Regions from separate parts of the Micromonospora sp. NPDC052213 genome, predicted to be linked through region 3. Evidence: riboswitches for the same ligand, from Rfam matches in the RefSeq annotation. Region 3 holds a riboswitch; each other region holds the start of a gene.
What was found. Region 3 has a riboswitch for cyclic di-AMP ahead of AB0L34_RS16625 (C39 family peptidase). Riboswitches for the same ligand answer to the same signal wherever they lie in the genome.
Positions count from the first base shown of each region.

Region 1: another riboswitch for cyclic di-AMP. It lies ahead of AB0L34_RS31555 (NlpC/P60 family protein); the one in region 3 lies ahead of AB0L34_RS16625 (C39 family peptidase).
Region 2: another riboswitch for cyclic di-AMP. It lies ahead of AB0L34_RS15885 (hypothetical protein); the one in region 3 lies ahead of AB0L34_RS16625 (C39 family peptidase).
Region 4: another riboswitch for cyclic di-AMP. It lies ahead of AB0L34_RS17980 (hypothetical protein); the one in region 3 lies ahead of AB0L34_RS16625 (C39 family peptidase).

Region 1 is NZ_JBFAVI010000236.1:3,214-8,007, forward strand. It holds gene AB0L34_RS31545 (NlpC/P60 family protein) at 1-393, shown strand, start outside; gene AB0L34_RS31550 (peptidoglycan recognition family protein) at 488-2,509, opposite strand; cyclic di-AMP (ydaO/yuaA leader) riboswitch at 2,749-2,885, shown strand; gene AB0L34_RS31555 (NlpC/P60 family protein) at 2,898-3,938, shown strand; gene dcd (dCTP deaminase) at 4,010-4,588, opposite strand; partial or broken gene AB0L34_RS31565 (pyridoxamine 5'-phosphate oxidase family protein) at 4,667-4,794, shown strand, end outside.
Region 2 is NZ_JBFAVI010000055.1:7,931-12,724, forward strand. It holds gene AB0L34_RS15875 (AAA family ATPase) at 1-1,126, shown strand, start outside; gene AB0L34_RS15880 (cation diffusion facilitator family transporter) at 1,218-2,135, shown strand; cyclic di-AMP (ydaO/yuaA leader) riboswitch at 2,289-2,420, shown strand; gene AB0L34_RS15885 (hypothetical protein) at 2,434-3,495, shown strand; gene AB0L34_RS15890 (SRPBCC family protein) at 3,647-4,114, opposite strand; gene AB0L34_RS15895 (hypothetical protein) at 4,192-4,341, shown strand; gene AB0L34_RS15900 (STAS domain-containing protein) at 4,377-4,739, opposite strand.
Region 3 is NZ_JBFAVI010000059.1:26,839-31,632, reverse strand. It holds gene AB0L34_RS16635 (hypothetical protein) at 30-488, shown strand; gene AB0L34_RS16630 (hypothetical protein) at 706-1,509, shown strand; cyclic di-AMP (ydaO/yuaA leader) riboswitch at 1,798-1,939, shown strand; gene AB0L34_RS16625 (C39 family peptidase) at 2,160-3,005, shown strand; gene AB0L34_RS16620 (alpha/beta hydrolase) at 3,114-3,857, shown strand; gene AB0L34_RS16615 (CDP-glycerol glycerophosphotransferase family protein) at 3,877-4,794, opposite strand, start outside.
Region 4 is NZ_JBFAVI010000068.1:657-5,450, forward strand. It holds gene AB0L34_RS17965 (DUF305 domain-containing protein) at 1-13, opposite strand, end outside; gene AB0L34_RS17970 (hypothetical protein) at 92-661, opposite strand; gene AB0L34_RS17975 (YibE/F family protein) at 1,078-2,421, shown strand; cyclic di-AMP (ydaO/yuaA leader) riboswitch at 2,588-2,719, shown strand; gene AB0L34_RS17980 (hypothetical protein) at 2,723-3,742, shown strand; gene AB0L34_RS17985 (carbonic anhydrase) at 3,953-4,738, opposite strand.

The DNA.
Region 1 (4,794 bases), on a different contig from region 3:
ACCGTCAAGACGGAGAAGTGCCCGACCATCAACGGCGTGGTCAGCGAGGCGGCCCGGACCGCCATCAAGACCGCCTGCGCCCAGGTCGGCGACCCGTACGTCTGGGGCGCCACCGGGCCCAACTCGTTCGACTGCTCGGGCCTGACCCAGTACGCCTACAAGGCGGCGGGCATCCACCTGACGCACTTCACCGGTGCGCAGTGGAACGAGGGCAAGGCCATCCCGCGCTCCGAGGCGCGCCCCGGTGACCTGGTGTTCTTCTTCACCGACCTGCACCACGTCGGCCTCTATCTCGGCAACGACAAGATGGTGCACGCGCCCCGGGCCGGCAAGCCGGTCAACGTCTCCAGCATCAACACGATGCCGGTGGCCGGGTTCCGTAGGCCCGGCTGATCCCGCACCACGCACGGAAGGGCCCCCGGTCGGGTAGACCAGGGGCCCTCGTCGTGCTCGGGGACGGCCTGCGCCGGTCCGGGCGAGCGGTGGGTTACTGGGGCGCCCCCAACGCGGAGGGCAGCACGTTCACGTCGTCCAGGTTGACGTACATGACCCGGTGGCCGAACTGGACCTGCACGTACCTGTTCTCGCCGCGGATCACCGTCCAGTCACCCGGCGACGACCCGTCGAACGTGACGGCCCGGTAGTACTCGCCGGGGAGCACCGTGCCGACGGCGTACCGCTGGCCGGCCGAGAGGGTGTACTGGAGCGGGGAGATCGGCTGGTAGGGCACGCCGGCCGGGTAGGCGGCCTGCTCCGGGTACGCCCGGCCGTAGACCGGGATGGTGGCCCTGCCGTCCTTCGGGGTCACCACGAAGCCGACGGACCACTTCGCGGTCGGCTTCGAGGCGGGGTTGTGGAACCACGCCTTCTGGCCGAGGTACCAGATCGCGGTCCAGTCCCCCCGCACCTCGGCCAGGGCGTACGTCTGCCCGGCGGAGGCCCGGGCGCCGTGGTCGGAGATGTACATGGTGTTCGGGGTGCCGTCGGGCCGCAGCGCGATGTCGTTGACCAGCGGCGCGTCGTGGCTCGGCGCGCTGTGCAGGATCACCGCGGACGAGCCGCGCAGCGGGCAGGGAGCCACCGGCGGGGGCGGGTTCGGCACGCCGGGCGGCTGCCGGTTGCAGCCGGTGAACTGCGGCTGGTTGGTGGCGAAGTCCGGGTCGATGGTGACCAGCCCCGTGTGCGGCGTGCCGGTCGACGTGAACGGCGCCTTGAGCAGGTCGAAGTAGTGCGACCAGTCCCAGTACGGGCCCGGGTCCCAGTGCATGCCGCGCACGGTCGAGGCGACGGTGCCGGGGACGTTGTCGTGACCGATGATGTGCTGCCGGTCCAGCGGGATGTTGTACCGCAGCGCCAGATGGCGGACCAGCTTGGCGGAGGTGCGGTACATCGCCTCGGTGTACCAGGTGCCGTGCCCCGCGAAGCCCTCGTGCTCCAGGCCGATGGACTTGGCGTTCACGTACCAGTTGCCGGCGTGCCAGCCGACGTTCTTGGTCTTGATGTGCTGGGCGATGTGGCCGTCCACCGAGCGCAGGGTGTAGTGCCAGCCCACCCGCCTCGGGTCCTTGACCAGGTTGACGCTGGGCCCGAAGTAGCCCTCGGTGTCGTGGATGACGATGTACTCGATCTTCTGCTGGGCCGGCCGGTCGGCGAGGTCGTGGTTGCCGTAGTCACCCACGGTCGGGCCGTACTGGGCGTAGGGCGCCGGGATCCACTCGCAGGAGATCGTGTCGGGGCACTCCAGCCCGTCGGGCCGGGCGACCTTGCGCAGGCCCAGCCGGTCGAGCCAGGAGCGTTCCGGCTGCACCGCGCTGGCGGGGAGGGTGACCCGGTGCCCGTCGTCGGTCAGCCGGCTGTCGCCGGCGCCGATGGTGGCGTACACCTCGTTGGCGAAGGCCGCCGCGGCGTCGGCGCTGTCCGCGCCGGAGTACCGGGCCACGGCGCCGTACCAGGCCGCCGGGTCCGTGTCGGCGCCGACCGGGGCGCCGATCTCCTTCTGGTACGCGGCCAGCAGCGCCGCGCCGCCCCGGATGTTGGCCGTGGCGTCCGTGCGCAGCGCCTCCTCGCTGGCGCCGGTCAGCCCGGCGGCGGCGTCGAGCGTCCGCAGCGAGGCTTCGGCGGGAGGCTGGGCGGCCGGCGGCTCGTGCGCCTCGGCCAGGGACGGGCGGGAGTCGTCGCCCCGCGGGTCCTCGGTGCCCTCGTCGTGGTGGGTGCCCCCGGGCAGTGCGGCGACGTACTCCGCGTCGGTGAGGTGCATCGGTCCGAAGCCGCCGCTGGTGCTCGGCGTTCCGGCGTTGGTGTCCCAGCGGGACTGCAGGTAGGAGACTCCGAGCAGGACGCTCTCCGGCACGCCGTACTCCGCGGCCGCGGCGGCGTACTGCTGCTGCCGGTCGGTCGTCGATGCGGCGGCGGCGGTTCCGGCGGCGGTGAGCGGCGTCGCCGCCAGGGCGGCCGCCACGGCGGCGGCCAGCAGGACGCGTCTGCTCCTCGATGTCGCTGACAGGTGCATCAGACCCCCAGGTCGGACGGGCGAATGTGGGGCCACCTTCGCCCCGGGCGCCACCTCCGGTCAATACCTTTCCATGCGTCACTTACCGAAGAAGGAAAATTTCGTCGCCGGAGGTACTCGCTCCCACCGGCCGGCACGAATACGGTGTGTCACGGCTCGATGGGTTGCGGATCGATAACGACCGTCTCTACTCTGGTCATTCGTCGGCCGGCGACAGTCCGCCCAACCGGGGCGGTAACGGTCCGACACCGCCGAGTCGCTCCCGAGCGAGCCGGGGACCCAGGTACCCCGGGGTGAATCCGCAGCACCTGCGGTAGGGCGTCCCCTTCCCGCCCGAACCCGTCAGCTAACCCGGTAGGCGGTACGGGAAGAAGGAGTACGGAGCCCGGTGGCACACCATGCCCCGCGGCCACCGTCGGCACGGTCGGCACCCGCCGGCCCGACGACGGCTGCGCCGCGCCCACGCTGGTACCGCTGCACCACCGCCCTCGCCGCCCTGGCCGCGTTCGCCGTCGTCCTGACCGGCGGCGCCACGGCGGCCCACGCCGAACCGACGGTCGCCGAGATCGAGCGCCAGATCGACGAGGACTGGAACAAGCTCGAACCGATCATCGAACGGCACAACGCCACCCGCCAGGACCTGGCCGCCAAACGCAGGCAGGCCGACGCCCTCGCCAAGCAGATCAAGCCCCTGGAACGGCAGGTCGAGCAGGCGATGGAGGAGGTCAGCGCGCTGGCCGTCCGCGCCTACAAGGGCGAGAACGTCTCCGCCGTCAACGCCCTGCTGGGCAGCCGCTCGCCCGACCAGATGGTCGGCCAGCTCGAACTGCTCGACCGGTTCGCCCAGCACCAGCAGCAGGACGTGCGGCAGGTCGCCGAGTTGCGCGACCGACTGGCCGAGAAGAAGGCCCCGCTCGACGAGATGGTCGTCCAACTCGGCCGGACGGAGGCCCAGCTCGCCGCGAAGAAGAAGCAGATCAACGCCGAGATCGACCGGCTGCAGAAGCTGCGGCTGCGGATCTACGGCAGCGGCGGCGGCGGTTCGCTGCGCCCCGCCCCCTGCCCGGCCAGCTACCCGGGTGGCGGGGCCGGCACCGCGGTCAAGTTCGCCTGCGCCCAGATCGGCAAGCCCTACGTCTGGGGCGCCGAGGGCCCGAACGCGTACGACTGCTCGGGCCTGATGCTCGCCGCCTGGGCGAAGGCCGGGGTCTCGCTGCCGCACAACGCCGCGCAGCAGCGCCGGGTCACCGCGACCGTCACCCGGGGCGAGCTGCGCCCGGGAGACCTGGTCTTCTACTACAGCGACCTGCACCACGTCGGCATGTACGTCGGCGGGGGCTGGGTGGTGCACGCCTCCCGAGCCGGGGTGCCGGTGAAGATGAAGAAGGTCGACGACGGCCCGATCCACAGTTACGGCCGCCCCGGCTGAGCGGGTGAGGAACGGGCCCTTCCTGACGCACCCGGTGGCGGAAGGGCCCGCGCCTCACGGCGACCGTCGGGTCAGCGGGTCGGCCAGGTGCGCCAGTGCTGCCAGGAGCGGCTCGGGGTCGGGCCGCGCTGCCCCTGGTAGCGCGAGCCGTAGACGGCCGAGCCGTACGGGTGCTCGGCCGGCGACGAGAGCCGGAAGATGCAGAGCTGACCGATCTTCATGCCCGGCCAGAGGGTGATGGGCAGGTTGGCCACGTTGGACAGCTCCAGCGTCACGTGGCCGGAGAAGCCCGGGTCGATGAAGCCCGCGGTGGAGTGGGTGAGCAGGCCGAGCCGTCCCAGGCTCGACTTGCCCTCCAGCCGCCCGGCGAGCTGGTCGCCGAGGGAGATCACCTCCAGCGTCGAGGCGAGCACGAACTCGCCCGGGTGCAGCACGAACGGCTCGCCCTCGGGCACCTCGACCATCGACGTCAGGTCGTCCTGCTGCATCGCCGGGTCGATGTGGGTGTAGAGATGGTTGTTGAAGACCCGGAAGAGCTTGTCCAGGCGGACGTCGATGCTGGACGGTTGCACCAGCGTGGGCTCGAACGGCTCCAGCGCGAGCGTGCCCGCCTTGATCTCGGAGACCAGGTCGCGGTCGGAGAGCAGCATCGCACCACCTTAGCGAGCGATGTGCGTGACCTGCGTGTCGGACTACCTGTTCGTACACGTGTTCGATAGAATGTCGGCATGGCTTCCTGGTCCGAATTCGCCGCCGACGAGCCCCGCCTCGCCGACGGGATCCGCTCCCTCATGCAGCAGTACGGGCCGGGCTTCGGCTACCTGGCCACCGTCCGCGCCGACGGCGGGCCCCGGGT
Region 2 (4,794 bases), on a different contig from region 3:
GATGCCCCGGGGCGCCCGCCGCAACGAGGTGCGCCGCGCCGGCTTCGACGGCGTCTTCGCCGCGCTCTGGGCGCAGGCCCGTCGGCTGGGCATCGGCCGGCTGCCCGAGCAGCGCGCGTTCGAGGACGAGATCGCCGAGCGGCCGGAGTTCCGGGAGTTCCTCAAGGCGTGGTGGCCCCGGCTGCACCCCCGGCACGTGCTGGGCTGGCTGGCCCGCCCCGACCGGCTGCGCCGGTACGCGGGCGGGATCCTCTCCGGCGCCGAGATCCGGCTGCTGACCGACGCCTACCGGAGCCTGGACCGCGCCGGGCTGACGATCGCCGACATCGCGCTGCTGGACGAGCTGGACGCGCTGCTCGGCAAGCCGATGAAGCCGGCCCGGCCGAAGCGGGACCCGTTCCAGCTGGCCGGCGGGGTCCGCGAGCTGAGCACGTTCGCCGACCGGCAGCGCGCGGCCCGCGAGGCGGCGCGGCAGCGCCCGGAGGACTACCGGGAGTACGCGCACGTCGTGGTCGACGAGTCGCAGGACGTCTCGCCGATGCAGTGGCGCATGATCGGCCGGCGCGGACGGCTGGCCTCGTGGACGGTGGTGGGCGACCCGGCGCAGACGGCGTGGACCGGCGACCCGGAGGAGCTGACCCGCGCCCGGGACCAGGCGCTGGGCCGGCGCAAGCGGCACCACTTCACCCTGACCACGAACTACCGCAACTCGGCGGAGATCTTCGCGGTGGCGGCGGCCGAGATCCGCCGGCTGCACCCGGACCTCCCGCTGCCCAGGGCGGTGCGCTCCACCGGCGTCGACCCGGTCGAGCTGGTGGTGCCGCCGGCGGAGCTGGAGACCGCCGTGGTGACGGCGGCCACGGCGCTGCTGGCCGAGGTGGAGGGCACCGTGGGCGTGATCACCCCGGTGCCCCGCCGGGACGAGGTGGCCGGGTGGCTGGGCGGGCTGGGCGCGCCGCGCCTGCAGGTGGTGACCAGCCTGGAGGCCAAGGGCATGGAGTACGACGGCGTGGTCCTGGTCGCCCCGGGCGAGATCCGGGCCGACCCGGGTTCGGGCGTACGGACGCTCTACGTCGCGCTGTCGCGGGCCACCCAGCGGCTGACCACCGTCGACCCGACCGGCTGAGTCGTCCCGGCCGCCGCCGGCAGTCACTTGCACATATTGCGATGTGAGCATAGATTGAACCGGGTCCGGACGGGTGACGGAAGGTGGGCGCGTGGGCGCAGGTCATGACCACCACCACGGGTCGGTCGCGAATGCCGCGCACCGCCACCGGGGCCGCCTCTGGGCGGCGTTCGCGCTGCTCGGCGCCCTGATGGTGGTGGAGGCGGTGGCCGCCTTCCGCACCGGCTCGCTGGCTCTGCTGAGCGACGCCGGGCACATGTTCACCGACGTGCTCGGCATCGGCATGGCACTCGCGGCGATCACCGCGACCCGGCGCGCCGGCGCGGACCCGCAGCGCACCTTCGGCCTCTACCGGCTGGAGGTGCTGGCCGCCCTGGCCAACGCCGTGCTGCTCTCCGGCGTCGCGGTCTACGTGGTCGTCGAGGCCGTACGCCGGTTCGGCGACCCGCCGGAGGTGCTCGCCGGCCCGATGCTCGCGGTCGCCGTGCTCGGCCTGCTCGCCAACGTGGCCGCCTTCGCCCTGCTGCGGTCCGGGGCGAAGGAGAGCATCAACATGCAGGGCGCGTACCTGGAGGTGCTGGGCGACCTGCTGGGCTCACTCGGCGTGATCGGCGCGGCCCTGCTGATCGCCGTCACCGACTGGTGGTGGGCGGACCCGCTGGTCGCGGTGGCGATCGGGATGTTCATCCTGCCCCGCACCTGGCGGCTCGGACGCGCCGCGCTGCGCATCCTGGTGCAGGCCGCGCCGGAGCACCTCGAGGTCACCAGGGTGCACGACCGGCTGGCCGCCGTGCCCGGCGTGGCCGAGGTGCACGACCTGCACGTCTGGACGCTGACCTCCGGGATGGAGGTGGCCTCGGCACACCTGACCATGGAGCCCGGCGCCGAGGTCGGCGCGGTGCTCACCGCGGCCCGGACGGCCCTGCACGAGGACTTCCAGATCGAGCACGCGACGTTGCAGATCGAGCCGGGGGCGTCTCCCGGGGCCTGCGGGTCGGTTGAGTGGTAATGAGCACAGCCTTAAATCTGGGAGAGTATTGTTGACTTATGTCGGATTTGACGGTAAGCGGACAGGCACCCTCGGTCACGTGCGCTGCACCAGTCACACCGGCACCGGTAGGCTCGGTTCCGGCCTCCGCCAGGCGGCACCCACCGGTGCCGGCGGTGGCCGCCGCCTAATCGCCCGGCGGGGCGAACCGGGGAACCATGTTCGTGGGGTGCATCCGCGTCAGCGGTAGGGATCTTCCGTCCCGAACCCGTCAGCTAACCCGGTCGGCGGCTGACGGAAGGACACGTGTATGCCAGTGATGGCACCTGTACGACGACGCGCCGCCCGGTTGGCGGCCCTGATCGCCGTGACGCTCGCCCTCGGCGCCGCGGTCGCCCCGGTCACCACCGCTCCCGCGGCGGCCGCCTCCCGGGCCGGCCTGCTCGCCGCGGCCCCCGGCCAGGACCAGGAGGGCGGCACGCCCGCCCTGCGGGCCCAGCTCGAAGCCGCCAGCAAGGGCTACCTGGACGCCAAGCGGGCGCTGGACACGTCGGTCAAGCGGCAGCAGCAGCTCGCCGCGCAGCTCAAGACGACCGAGAGCGAGCTGACCGAGCGGAGCAACAAGGTCGGCGAGATCGCCGGAGTGGCCTACCGGACCGGCCGGCTGGGGGTGGCGTCCGCCCTGCTCAACAGCAGCTCGCCGGACGGCTTCATGGACCGGGCCGCCGCCCTCGACGCGGTGGCCGCCAACGAGGACCGGGCGCTCCGCGAGCTCCAGGAGACCCGGGACCAGGCCACCCGCACCAAGCTCGCCCTGGACGGCGAGATCCGGGAACAGCGCAAGCAGGTCACGGTGATGGCCAAGCGCAAGGAGCAGGCGGAGCGGGCGCTGACGGTCGCCAACCGGTCGCAGGCAAGCGGCGGCGGGCCGGGCGGCAGCTCCACCGCGACGGCGAAGCCGGCCCCACGCAACTCCGACGGGTCCTGGCCGTCCGAGTCGTGCAGCGTCAACGACCCCACCCCCGCCGACGGCTGCATCACCCCGCGCACCCTGCACGCGCTCAACCAGGCCAAGGCGGCCGGCTTCACCCGCTACGTCTCCTGCTACCGCCCCGGCGGCTCCGGCGAGCACCCCAAGGGCCGGGCCTGCGACTTCGCGGCGCAGAAGAGCGGGTTCGGCGGCGACGCCACCGGCGGCGACAGGACGTACGGCAACAACCTGGCGACGTACTTCGTCAAGAACGCCGACCGGCTCGCCGTGCTCTACGTGATCTGGTACAGGCAGATCTGGCTGCCCAGCAGCGGCTGGAAGTCGTACAGCGGGGCCAACGGCGACCCGTCCAGCGACCACACCAACCACGTGCACCTGTCGGTCTACTGACGCCCGGCCCCGGTGACCCGCTCGCGGGTCACCGGGGCGTCCGTCGCCGCCACGTCGCCGCCAGCGCGACCTGGACGGCGAAGCCGACCGCCTTCCCGCCGCCACCTCCCGGCCGACGGCCGGGGGACTCGCCGTGTCGTCGATGCCCGGCTCAGCCGGGCGGTGACTCCGGCGGGTGCCCGCCCAGGGCGACGCCGAGCCGGGCAGCCAGCCCCAGGTGGGCGGCGCGCGCCTGGCGGAAGGCGTAGCCGAAGAGCGGAACCGGCGCGGCAAGGGTGATCTCGACGTCGATCCGGACCACGCCGTCCGGCTCGGCCCGCAGTAGGGTCCGGTTGCGCACCGTGGTGGCCGGCCACTGCCGGGCCACGGTGACGATCTCGTCCGGCCCGTCGACCAGGACGTCGGCCCGGTAGGTGACCGGCAGGCGCAGCGGCCCGACGGCCAGCCGGTCGGTGATGAGGTAGCTGGCCCGCGCGCCGCGACGGGGCGACACCCGGCGGACCCGGACGATCAGCGGGTGCAGGTCCTGCTGCCGGGCCGGGTCCGCGAGCAACCCCGCGGCGTCGGCGAGCGAGCAGCGCGCCTGGACGGTGTAGCTGAAGGAATCCCGCCTGATCACGCCGTCTCCCCACCGTCGCCGTCGCCCGATCGTCGCGCACCGGCGGCGCGCTGGCAACGGTGTGCCGCTCCGCGCGGATGCCGGCCGTCGACCCGCCCGGCCGGTCGTCGACAGGTGCAGCCGGGCAGCGACCTGCCCTGCTGGCCGACGGCTACGCCTCCGGGACGGCGATCCGCGCGGTCACCGAGGCAGCCGACATCAATCTGTCGAGCCTCGGCGACGACTGACGCCACCGGGTCACCGGCGGGACCCTGCCGGCGGGTCAGGCGCCGGGGAGGACCTCGGGAGCGGGCGCGCCGGCGTAGTAGGGCTCGGGGGCGCCGAAGAGGCCGAGCAGGCCGGTCACCCAGAGCTGCCGGTGCACGAACCGGCTCGGCTCGGTGACGACGAGCTTGACGCCGCTCACCTCGGCGGTCTGGAAGCCGGCGACCATCGCGCTGATGCCGACGGAGTCGATGAAGGTGACGAGCCTCATGTTGAGCTCGATCCGGCTGGGGTGCCCCTTGGCCAGGACCTCGGCGATCGCCTCGCGCACCTCGTATGCGGTGTCGACGTCGATCTCGCCCCGGGGGGCGATCTCGATGACACCACCGGGCATAACCGACTTCACGATCGACAGGCTCACGCGAGCACCTCCACTCGCCCGTCCGACGGGCGCCTCATCAGTACGCGGGCCGCGA
Region 3 (4,794 bases):
ACCGGCGGCATCGGCGGTAGCGTGGTCGCGTGCTTCCCGTCGCGCTCACCTGTCCCCTGTGGTGGGTGGCGCGGTGGGCCGCGCGGCTGCTGACCGGCCTCGCCGTCGCGGTCGCGTTCGCCGTCGGCGCCGGGGCCCTTCCCGCCGCCGCCTCGGCCCAGGCCGGAGTGCCGTCGACCGACACCTGGGCACCCCCGGCTCACGCCTGGGCGCCCCCGGCCCCGGCGCTCCCCGTCACGCTGGCACCCGCCGACCCGCCCGTGGCCGTCGCCGACCACCACGTCGTCGCCGCCGGTGCCACCGCCGTCGACCGGGCCACCGCCGTCGACCGGGCCGCCGCCGTCGACCGGGCCGCCGCCGGCCCCGGCCGACCCGCCGCTCCGGCCGACCCGGGCGCAGCCGCCGGGGCCGTCACCGCCGGCCCGGTCCCCGCGCCGGTCGGGCACACCCCGGGGACGGTCGGCCCCCGGGGCCCACCGCACGTCTGATCCGCACCGCCCCGCGGGGCACGCGCGCCCCGCGACCGCACCCGCCGCAACGGCGCAGGAAGGGCCCCTTCCGCCATCGCAGGCGTTGACGAAGGTGCCCGTCCTCCGCTCTCCACCACCCGCACCCGTCCCGGCGGCGGGACGTGGCACCGCCGCGCCCGCCACCCGGCGCCGCGTGCGCCCCGCTGCCGCACTCGCTCCCCGTGAGGTGCCGACCATGGAGACCGTCGTCTACCAGTTCCTGATCGAGGTGCCGCGGGCCGCCGCCATCTGGTCCGCCCTGCTCCTGCTGGCCCTGACCGTGCTCGCCGTGCTGGTCGCCCGCCCCGAGCGGGTCCGTCCCGCCGACGAGCCGGTCGCCCCGCCCGCGGCCGACCCTGCGGCGGAGGCCGCCGACCTGCGCCGCTACGCCGAGGAGGTGGCCGTCGCGGCGGGCCGGGCCGCCCGCACCGCCCGGCGGCGGCGGGCCGACTGGCTCGCCGCGCAGGAGGAGGCCGACCGGGCCTGGCGGGCGTACGACGAGGCGGAGACCGCCGCCCGCCGCTTCACCGGGGCCGCCGCCCTGCCCGCCCCGCGCACCCCGCGCACGCCCGCCGAGTACGCCGCCCGCGAGCGCTGGCTGCACCAGGCGGCGGTGGCGGCCCACTGGCGCGGCGACCTCTCCACCCGCCAACTCCGCGAGGTGTTCGGCCGCCGGGCCGGCTGGGATCCCCGCCGCCACCCGGTCGAGCAGGAGATCGCGCTGGCCCGGGCGGTACGCGACGCGAGACGGGCCGACCACCGGGCCGCCGCCGAGCGGGAACGGTTGGCGTGGCGGGACGCCGACCTGGCCGCCGAGGCGGCGCGGGCCCTGGCCGGGGAGGCGTACGCCGCAGCGGTCCGGCTCCGGCCGGGCCGGCTCCCGGCGGCCCGGCCCGTGTCCGCCGGGCGTCGGCCCGCGCTCGCCGCGCGATGGCGGCCCGCGCGGGTGGCTGAACCGCCGGGCGTCGACCCGCGGTGGCGGCCCGCGCGGGTGGGCTGAACCGCCGGGGCAATTTCGTGACGCCGGTCATAGCGGTGCCGAACCGGTCATCCGGCACGGCCCGGCCGATTCCCGCCGACGATTCCGCGCCGATGTCCGCCGCTCGTCCGGTTGTCGACGCAAGGTGCGTCGGGAAACGGTCGTCCCATTGAGTCGCGTCAGTGCCGAACTGACCGCAAAAAAAGTCTCCCGATCAAGGTTTAAGCAGGTGGGAGCGGGTTGGCAGGGCGCGGGCCGGCCAGTAGTGTCGGCCCGTCCGGTGCGGTACCCGATCGCAAGAGGCGACGCCGCGCCGACCCGCCTAATCGTGAACAGGCGAGCCGGGGACCCAGTGCAACATCGGGGTGAATCCGCGGGCCACGGCCCGCGGTAGGGCGTTCTTCCCGCCCGAATCCGTCAGCTAACCCGGTCGGCGGCGTCGGAAGGAGTTCCATCCCCGTGCAGCACCCACCCGCCCCCCGGCCGTTCCGGCGCCTCCACGGCGCCGCGGTGCCCGCGCTCGCCCGACCGCACGCCGCGAGCTGACCCACCGGTCACCGCCCGTCGCCCGGCATCCCGGGCGCATCCCCTGAGTGGTCCACCACCGCCGGACGCCGTCCGCGCGGTCGGTCCCCCCTGCGCGGACCGGCGGCCGCTCACCCCCCGAGCCCGTGGAGGAAACCGTGAAGCACCACCTCAAGCGACAGCTCCGTCGCCTCACGTCCGAGCGTCCGTACCAGGTGGCCGCCGCGTCGGCCGCGGCGCTCGTGCTCGCGTCGGGCACCGGCGCGCTGCTGGCCGGCACCGACGAGGCGCCCGCCGCCGCACAGGCCCCGGTGGCCGTTAGCGAGCTGCGGGACGGCACCGTCGCCTCGCGCGGCGACGCCCGCGTCGCGGCGGCCCCGTCGACCGGCGCCCCGGCCGCGTCCAGCGCCGCTCCGTCGGCCAGCGCCACCAGCGCCGCCCCGAACCCGGACCTGACCCGCAAGCCGGAGCCGCCGAAGCCGCCGAAGGCGAAGTCGCTGGACTACGACTACCAGGCCCAGACCACCTTCTACAACTGCGGTCCGGCCGCCGTCCGGCACGCCCTCAGCGCCGCCGGCATCGCGCGCAGCCAGGCCGCCCTCGGCGCCCAGCTCGGCACCGACGAGATGGGCACCGACTCGGCCGAGGACACCACCCGGGTGCTGAACGCGACGGTGAAGGGTGACCCGTACCGGACCCGGATGATCCCGGGCGGTGCCGCGACCCCGGCGCAGATGGACCAGCTCCAGGCCGACGTGGTCGCCGCCATCACGGACGGGCGGGGCGTCGTGGTGAACGTCGCCGGCAGCGCCACCGACACCGACGGCGGCTGGCACTCGTTCCCCGGCGGCCACTACATCGCCGTCGTCGGCTACCAGGACGAGGGCCGGCTGGTGAAGATCGCCGACTCGGCGAACCCCGCGACCGCCTCGTACTGGATGTCCACCATCGCCCTGGCGAACTGGGCCGCCACCCGCGGCTACTCCGCCTGAGCAAGACACCCGTCGGGCGTCGGCTCCCCACCCCGGGAGCCGGCGCCCGATGTCGTCTCCGGGTCACGGACCTCGCCGGGGCGTACGGCGGGTGGCACACTGCGGCCTATGGCCGATGAATCGGGTGACCGGGACGGCCGGCGCGTCCTGCTGCTGCTGCACGGCATGGGCGCGACCGGGGACGTGTGGCTGCCCTGGGCGCCGCTGCTGGAACGCCGGTGGGCGGGGCGGTGGCTGGCACCGGACCTCGCCGGCCACGGCTGGTCGCCGCCGCTGCCGGCGTACTCGTTCGCCGGGCTGGCCGACCGGATCGCCGCGGGGCTCGCGGCGGGGGACCGGCTCGTCGTGCTGGGGCACTCCCTCGGCGGCGTGGTCGGGCTGGCGCTGGCCGCCCGCCGCGCCGGGCTGCCGGTCGACGCCGTGGTCGGGCTCGGCATCAAGGCCGTCTGGTCCCCGGCCGAGCTGGCGAAGGCCGGGGAGCTGGCCGCCCGACCGGTGACCTGGTTCGCCAGCCGGGACGAGGCGGCCCGCCGGTACCTGCGGGTGGCCGGCCTGACCGGGCTCTTCGCGCCGGACCACCCCGTGGTCGAGGCCGGGCTGCGGCAGGTCGACGGCCGCTGGCGGCTGGCGATGGACCCCGCCGCGTTCGGGGTGGGGGAGCCGGACCTGCCGACCCTGCTGGCGGCGACGGACGTGCCGGTGCTGCTGGCCCGCGGCGAGCACGACCCCATGGTCACCGACGCCCAGCTCAAGGAGCTGGGCGTGCCGGTCGCCACCCTGCCCGGCCTGGGCCACAACGCCCACGTCGAGGCCCCCGAGGCCGTCCTGGAGCTGGTCGACCCGTACCGCTGACCCGCCGGATGCCGGCCGGTCAGGTGGTGGCGGAGAGGGTCGCCTCGTCCGGCTCGACCGGCAGGCCGGTCCCGCCGACGGCGCGCGGCGTCGGCGGGTTCCAGTCCGCGTCGAGCTGCCGCCGCGCGGCGTCCAGGAACGCCTCGGCGTACGACTCGGCCGGGAAGTCGCCCAGGTAGCGGCTCCGGGTGGCCCAGCGGGCGGCGGCGAGCGGGTCGGTGTCGAGCAGCGCGGCCAGCACCTCGTCCACGTTGGACATGTCGCGGCGCAGTACGTACCCCGAGCCGGCCAGCGGGAACCGCTCGGCGAACCGGTCGCCCTCGTCGCCCATGTCGGTGACCGCGTACGGCTTGCCGGAGTAGAGGTAGTCGGAGATCACCCCGGACACGTCGGAGACCAGCGCGTCCGAGCGGTTCACGCACTCCGTCAGGGTCAGCTCGCGGGTGGCGGCGGCGCCGAAGACGTGCTGCCGGCCGGTACGGGCCCGGTCGGCGGCCAGCAGCTCCGTGAGCCGGCCCAGCTGCCGCGCCGAGGCCGGGTTCTGCGAGGTGTACGGGTGGGCCCGCAGGATCACCGTCGCGCCCCGCGCCAACAGCCCGCGCAGCAGCGCCTCGGCCACCGGCAGGGAGCAGTAGTTGGCGTCCGCGTGGTGGCCCGTCCAGGTCGGCGTGTAGAGCACCGTGGGGTTCGGCAGGCCGCGCACCGGCTCCGGACGGACCTCGATCGACTCGACCTGCGGCCGGCCGACCACCACGAACTTCTCCGCCGGGATGTCCACCCCCGCGCGGGCGTACCGGTCGACGGCGGCCTGACCGGCGACGAAGATCCGGTCGAAGATGGCGGAGACCGGGTTGGCGCTGGGCGCCTTGTCGCTGTCGCCGTGGTGCAGCTGGACGTGGGTGAGCTGGGTGAAGCGGATGCAGTGGCTGTTCTTCGC
Region 4 (4,794 bases), on a different contig from region 3:
TACGAGTGGTCACGTTTGGGCCTTTCGGTGTCAAAACGTACGCAGCAGGACGGGGGACGCGGACCGGCTGACCGGGCCGCGCCGGGGCGTCCTATCTGCGCAGCACCGAGACCGTGGCGAGCCGCAGGCCGACCGGCCGGGACGGCGGGGCGCGGGGCGACCGGGCCGGCCCGCCCGTCCCCTGGCCCGCCAGGCCGGCGGCCTGTAGGCCGGCCAGCAGCAGCACGGCGAGCAGCAGCGGGGCGGCGAGCGCGCCCAGCACCGCCAGGCACACGCCCCACCAGGGCAGCTCGCCGCCCGCCCCGCCGGACGGGAGGAACCGCTCGTGCGGGCAGTCGCCCGCGCAGCCCACGACGCCGGACAGCGCCGCCGGGACGACGTACGCGATGGCGGGGTCCTGACCGAGCGGCGCGGCGGTGTCGTGGCGGGGCGGCGCGGCGGGGTCCTGACGGAGCGGCGCAACGGTGTCGTGCCGGGGCGGCGCCTGCGAAGCGTCGTGCGCACCGGCCGCGGCAACGGCGTGCGCGGAGACCTCGGCGGGATGGCCCACGGCGTGCGAGCCGTGGCCGAGGGTGTGCATCGCGGCCAGGCCGAACAGCGTGCCGACGAGCAGCAGCAGCCGGGCCCATCGCCCCGCCGTCACCGTCGCCGCCGCCCGCACACCGACCACGGTAGCCCCCGGGGCCGGTGCGTCCGGGGGCGACCGGCGCACCCGACGGCGAATCCGCCCCGGACGAGACCGCCAGGTCGGCCACCACGGGACGGTCGACCGGCGGCGCCCGGACGGTGACCGGGTTGCCGGACGGGACGGCCCGCGGCCGACACCAGCCCTCACGACCTGCGGCCGGATGTCGGGATGGCTACCATTCGGCCGGTGGCCCTCCGCACTCCGCGCCGTCCGCACCGCCGCCCCGACCGGGCGACGGTGTCGAGCGACCGCGACCGGCCGGGCCGGGCCGTCGCGGCGCGTGACCGGCCCGCCACGCCAGGGCGATCCGCCGCGGCGGTCACCCGGGCACGCCGAACCGGCCGGCCCGCCGGCACGTACCCCGCCCTGGATTCGTTGGGAGACACTCGATGGGCGCCGACCACACCCGTCCCGCACCGTCCGCCCCGCCGGGGGTGCGGCGGATCCTCGTCGCGACGGTGGTGCCCCTGTTCGTCGCCACCCTGATCGCGGCCCTGCTGCTCTGGCCGTGGGACGCACCGGACGCCGCGCCCGGCACCGATCCGCCCCGCCACCACGGCACGGTGACCCGGGTGGTGACGGAGCCGTGCCCGCCCACCCCCGAGGCGCCGGAGGGCGCCGCGGAGGGCCCCTGCGGCACCGTGACCGTGCGCGTCGACGACGGCCCCGACGCCGGCCAGCAGGTGGAGACGCCCGTACCGGCAGGGCCGGGGGCGCCGACGGTCGCGGTCGGCGACGAGATCGTCCTGGTCCAGCTCACCGATCCCGCCGACCCCTCGGCGAGCGCCTACAACATCGCCGAGCACCAGCGCGGCAAGCCGCTGCTCTGGCTGGTGGTGCTGTTCGCCGCCGCGATCGTCGCGTTCGGGCGGTGGCGGGGGCTCGCGGCGCTGGCCGGCCTGGCGGCGAGCTTCGCCATCCTGCTGACCTTCGTGCTGCCCGGCATCAGCGCCGGCAGCCCACCGCTGCTGGTCGCGGTCGTCGGCGCGGCACTGATCATGTTCGTGGTGCTCTACCTGACGCACGGGGTGACCGCGCAGACCTCGGTCGCCGTGCTCGGCACGCTGGGCAGCCTGGTGCTGACGGGCGTACTCGGCACGATCGCCACCGCGGCGACCCACCTGACCGGGTTCGGCAGCGAGGACGCCACCACGCTGTCGATGTTCCAGGCCGACGTCGACCTGCACGGCCTGCTGCTCGCCGGGATCATCATCGGCTCGCTCGGCGTGCTCGACGACGTCACCGTGACGCAGGCCGCGACGGTCACCGAGCTGGCGCACGCCAACCCGGGGCTGTCCCGGATGCAGCTGTACCGGGCGGCGACCCGGGTCGGCCGCGCGCACATCGCCTCGACGGTGAACACCATCGTGCTGGCGTACGCCGGGGCCTCGCTGCCGGTGCTGCTTTTGCTGACCGCCGACTCCCGGGCGGTGAGCCAGATCCTGACCAGCGAGTTCCTGGCCCAGGAGATCGTCCGCAGCGCGGTCGCCACCCTGGGCCTGATCGCCGCCGTGCCGCTGACCACCGGGCTCGCGGCCGTGGTGACCACGGCCGGCCGGCGCGGCGGCGAGTCAGCCGACCGCGGCGCACCCCCGACCCCGCCGGCTCCCCGGCCGGCGGCCGACCGCTCCGAGGCGCTGGAGGCCCTCAGCGGGCCGCGCGCCGGAAACGCCCCCTCCGCCGCCCCCGCCGGGTGGCCCGACCGCGACGGGAGCACGGACACCGCATGGTGAAACTCCTCAGCGTGACCGATCAGGACGTCCCGCCTGATAAACGCGTCACTGGTCACCCTCCGCCGCTACGAAATAACGCATTTAGTCGGCTTAGGGACGTAGATCCCCGGCAGGGCTCTCGGGTAACCTCGCTGCCGGTCACCGCCGAAGGCGCGCAGCGGCGCCTGCGGTGCCGCCGCCCAATCGCCGCCAGGCGAGCCGGGGACCCAGGTACGTGGGGTGAATCCGCGACAGCGGTAGGGGCCACTTCCGCCCCGAACCCGTCAGCTAACCCGGTCGGCGGTCGACGGAAGGGAAAAATGTGACGGCACCCCTACGCCGCTGGTTGACCCCTGTGGTGGCCGTGATCGCCGCCCTGGCCGTCTTCGCCGGGCCCCTCCAGGCGGCGGCCGCACCCACCCCGCCGCCCCAGCCCTCCGGCCACGGGGACGACGAGCCCAAGCTGCTCAACGACCTGATCGAGGCGCGGAACCGCAACTACGTCCAGGCCAAGGCGAAGCTCGCGAAGTCGAAGAAGCGCCAACTGGAACTGGCCCTGGAGGTCGACCGGGCGCAGGCCGACCTGGCAGCGCTGGCCCCGCAGGTGAGCCAGATCGCCGCCCAGTCCTACCGGACCGGGCGGATCGGCGCGGTGTCGATGCTGCTGGACACCGCCAGCCCCGACTCGTTCGTCAAGCGCGCCGCCGCCCTCGACGAGCTGAACCTGGTCAACTCCAAGAAGCTCGCCGAGGTGAACGCGGTCAAGAACCGCGCCGAGCAGGCCAAGCTGGCGCTCGACGCCGAGGTTCGCGAGCAGACGAAGCTGACCAACGAGATGGCCCGCGGCAAGCGCGAGGCGGAGAAGGCGCTCGCACTGGTCGGCGGCAGGGGCCTGACCAGCGGCAAGGTGGTCGCCACCTCGCCGGTGGCCCGGATGGCACCGGGTCGTACTGCCGACGGCGACTGGAAGCCCCTGTCCTGCACCGAGAACGACCCCACCACCTCCGGCTGCATCACCGCGCGCACGCTGCACATGTACAAGGAGGTCAAGCGGGCCGGCTTCAACCGCTTCGTCGGCTGTTACCGCTCCGGCGGGCCGTACGAGCATCCGAAGGGCCGGGCCTGCGACTGGTCGCTGCAGCGGAGCGGCTTCGCCCCCTGGCACAACGACGACACCTACATGTACGGCAACAACCTGACCGCGTTCCTGGTCCGCAACGCCGACCGGCTCGGCATCTACTACGTGATCTGGAACCGGCAGATCTGGTTCCCGGCGACCGGCTGGAAGTCCTACAGCGGCCCGTCGAACCATACGGACCACGTGCACGTGTCGCTGCTCTGACGGCAGCCAACGACAGGGCCGCCCCGCAGTCGCGGGGCGGCCCTGTCGGCGTCTGTCGCCGTGTCGGCGTCCACGGCCGGTGGTCGCCCGTGCCCTGCCGGCGTCTGTGGCCCTCGTCGCCGGGCGTCTGTAGCCCTCGTCGGCGGCGCTTGTGGCCCTCGTGAGCGGGCGTCGGGCGGCCGGGCCGGGGCGGGCGAGCGCGGGAACCGGTCAGGCGAGGGCGGCGCTGGCGGCCGGCTGTGCCCCGTCGACCGCGCCCGGCCCGGTGGGCGCGGCGGCGACCCTCCGCGCCTCGCCGGGCACGGCGGTGACCGCCCGCGCCTCGCCGGCGGCCAGCCGGTACGACATGCCCACGACGGCGCAGCGCCCGGCGGCCACCTCGGCGGCGAGCACGGCCGACCTGTCCAGCATCGCCTCGACGGTCTGCGCGATGTGGATGTCGACGATCCGGTCGATGTCGTCCACGCCCTCGGCGGCGGCGCGGCGCAGGCTGGGCACCACGGCGTCCACCACGGCGCACAGGTGCCCGGCCGGGGGCGTGCCGGTGGTGTCCGCCGCGCGGGCCGCCTGGACGGCCCCGCAGGAGTCGTGCCCGAGGACCACCACCAGCGGCGTGCGCAGGACCGTCACGGCGTACTCGACGCTGCCCAGCACCTCGGGGCCGACCGTGTGCCCGGCGGTGCGCACCACGAAGAGGTCGCCGAGGCCGCGGTCGAAGATGATCTCCGCAGCGAGCCGGGAGTCGGAGCAGCCGACGATCACCGCGAACGGGTGCTGCCCGTCCGCGACCGCGGCACGATGCCCGGCGTCCTGGTTGGGGTGGCGTGGGGTGCCGGTGACGAACCGGCGGTTGCCGGCCTGCAACTCGGCGAACGCCTGCTCCGGGTCGCCGGGAGTGGGGAGGGCGTCCCGCACGGCGGTCGAGCCCCCCGGTGCCGGCTCCGACGGATTCCACTCCGGGCCCGGCTGCGCGCCGGGAGATCCGGGACGACTCATCTCCCTCACCTCGCCCCTCACGTGAACGACCTGGTCATCCCGGCCGACGCTGGACG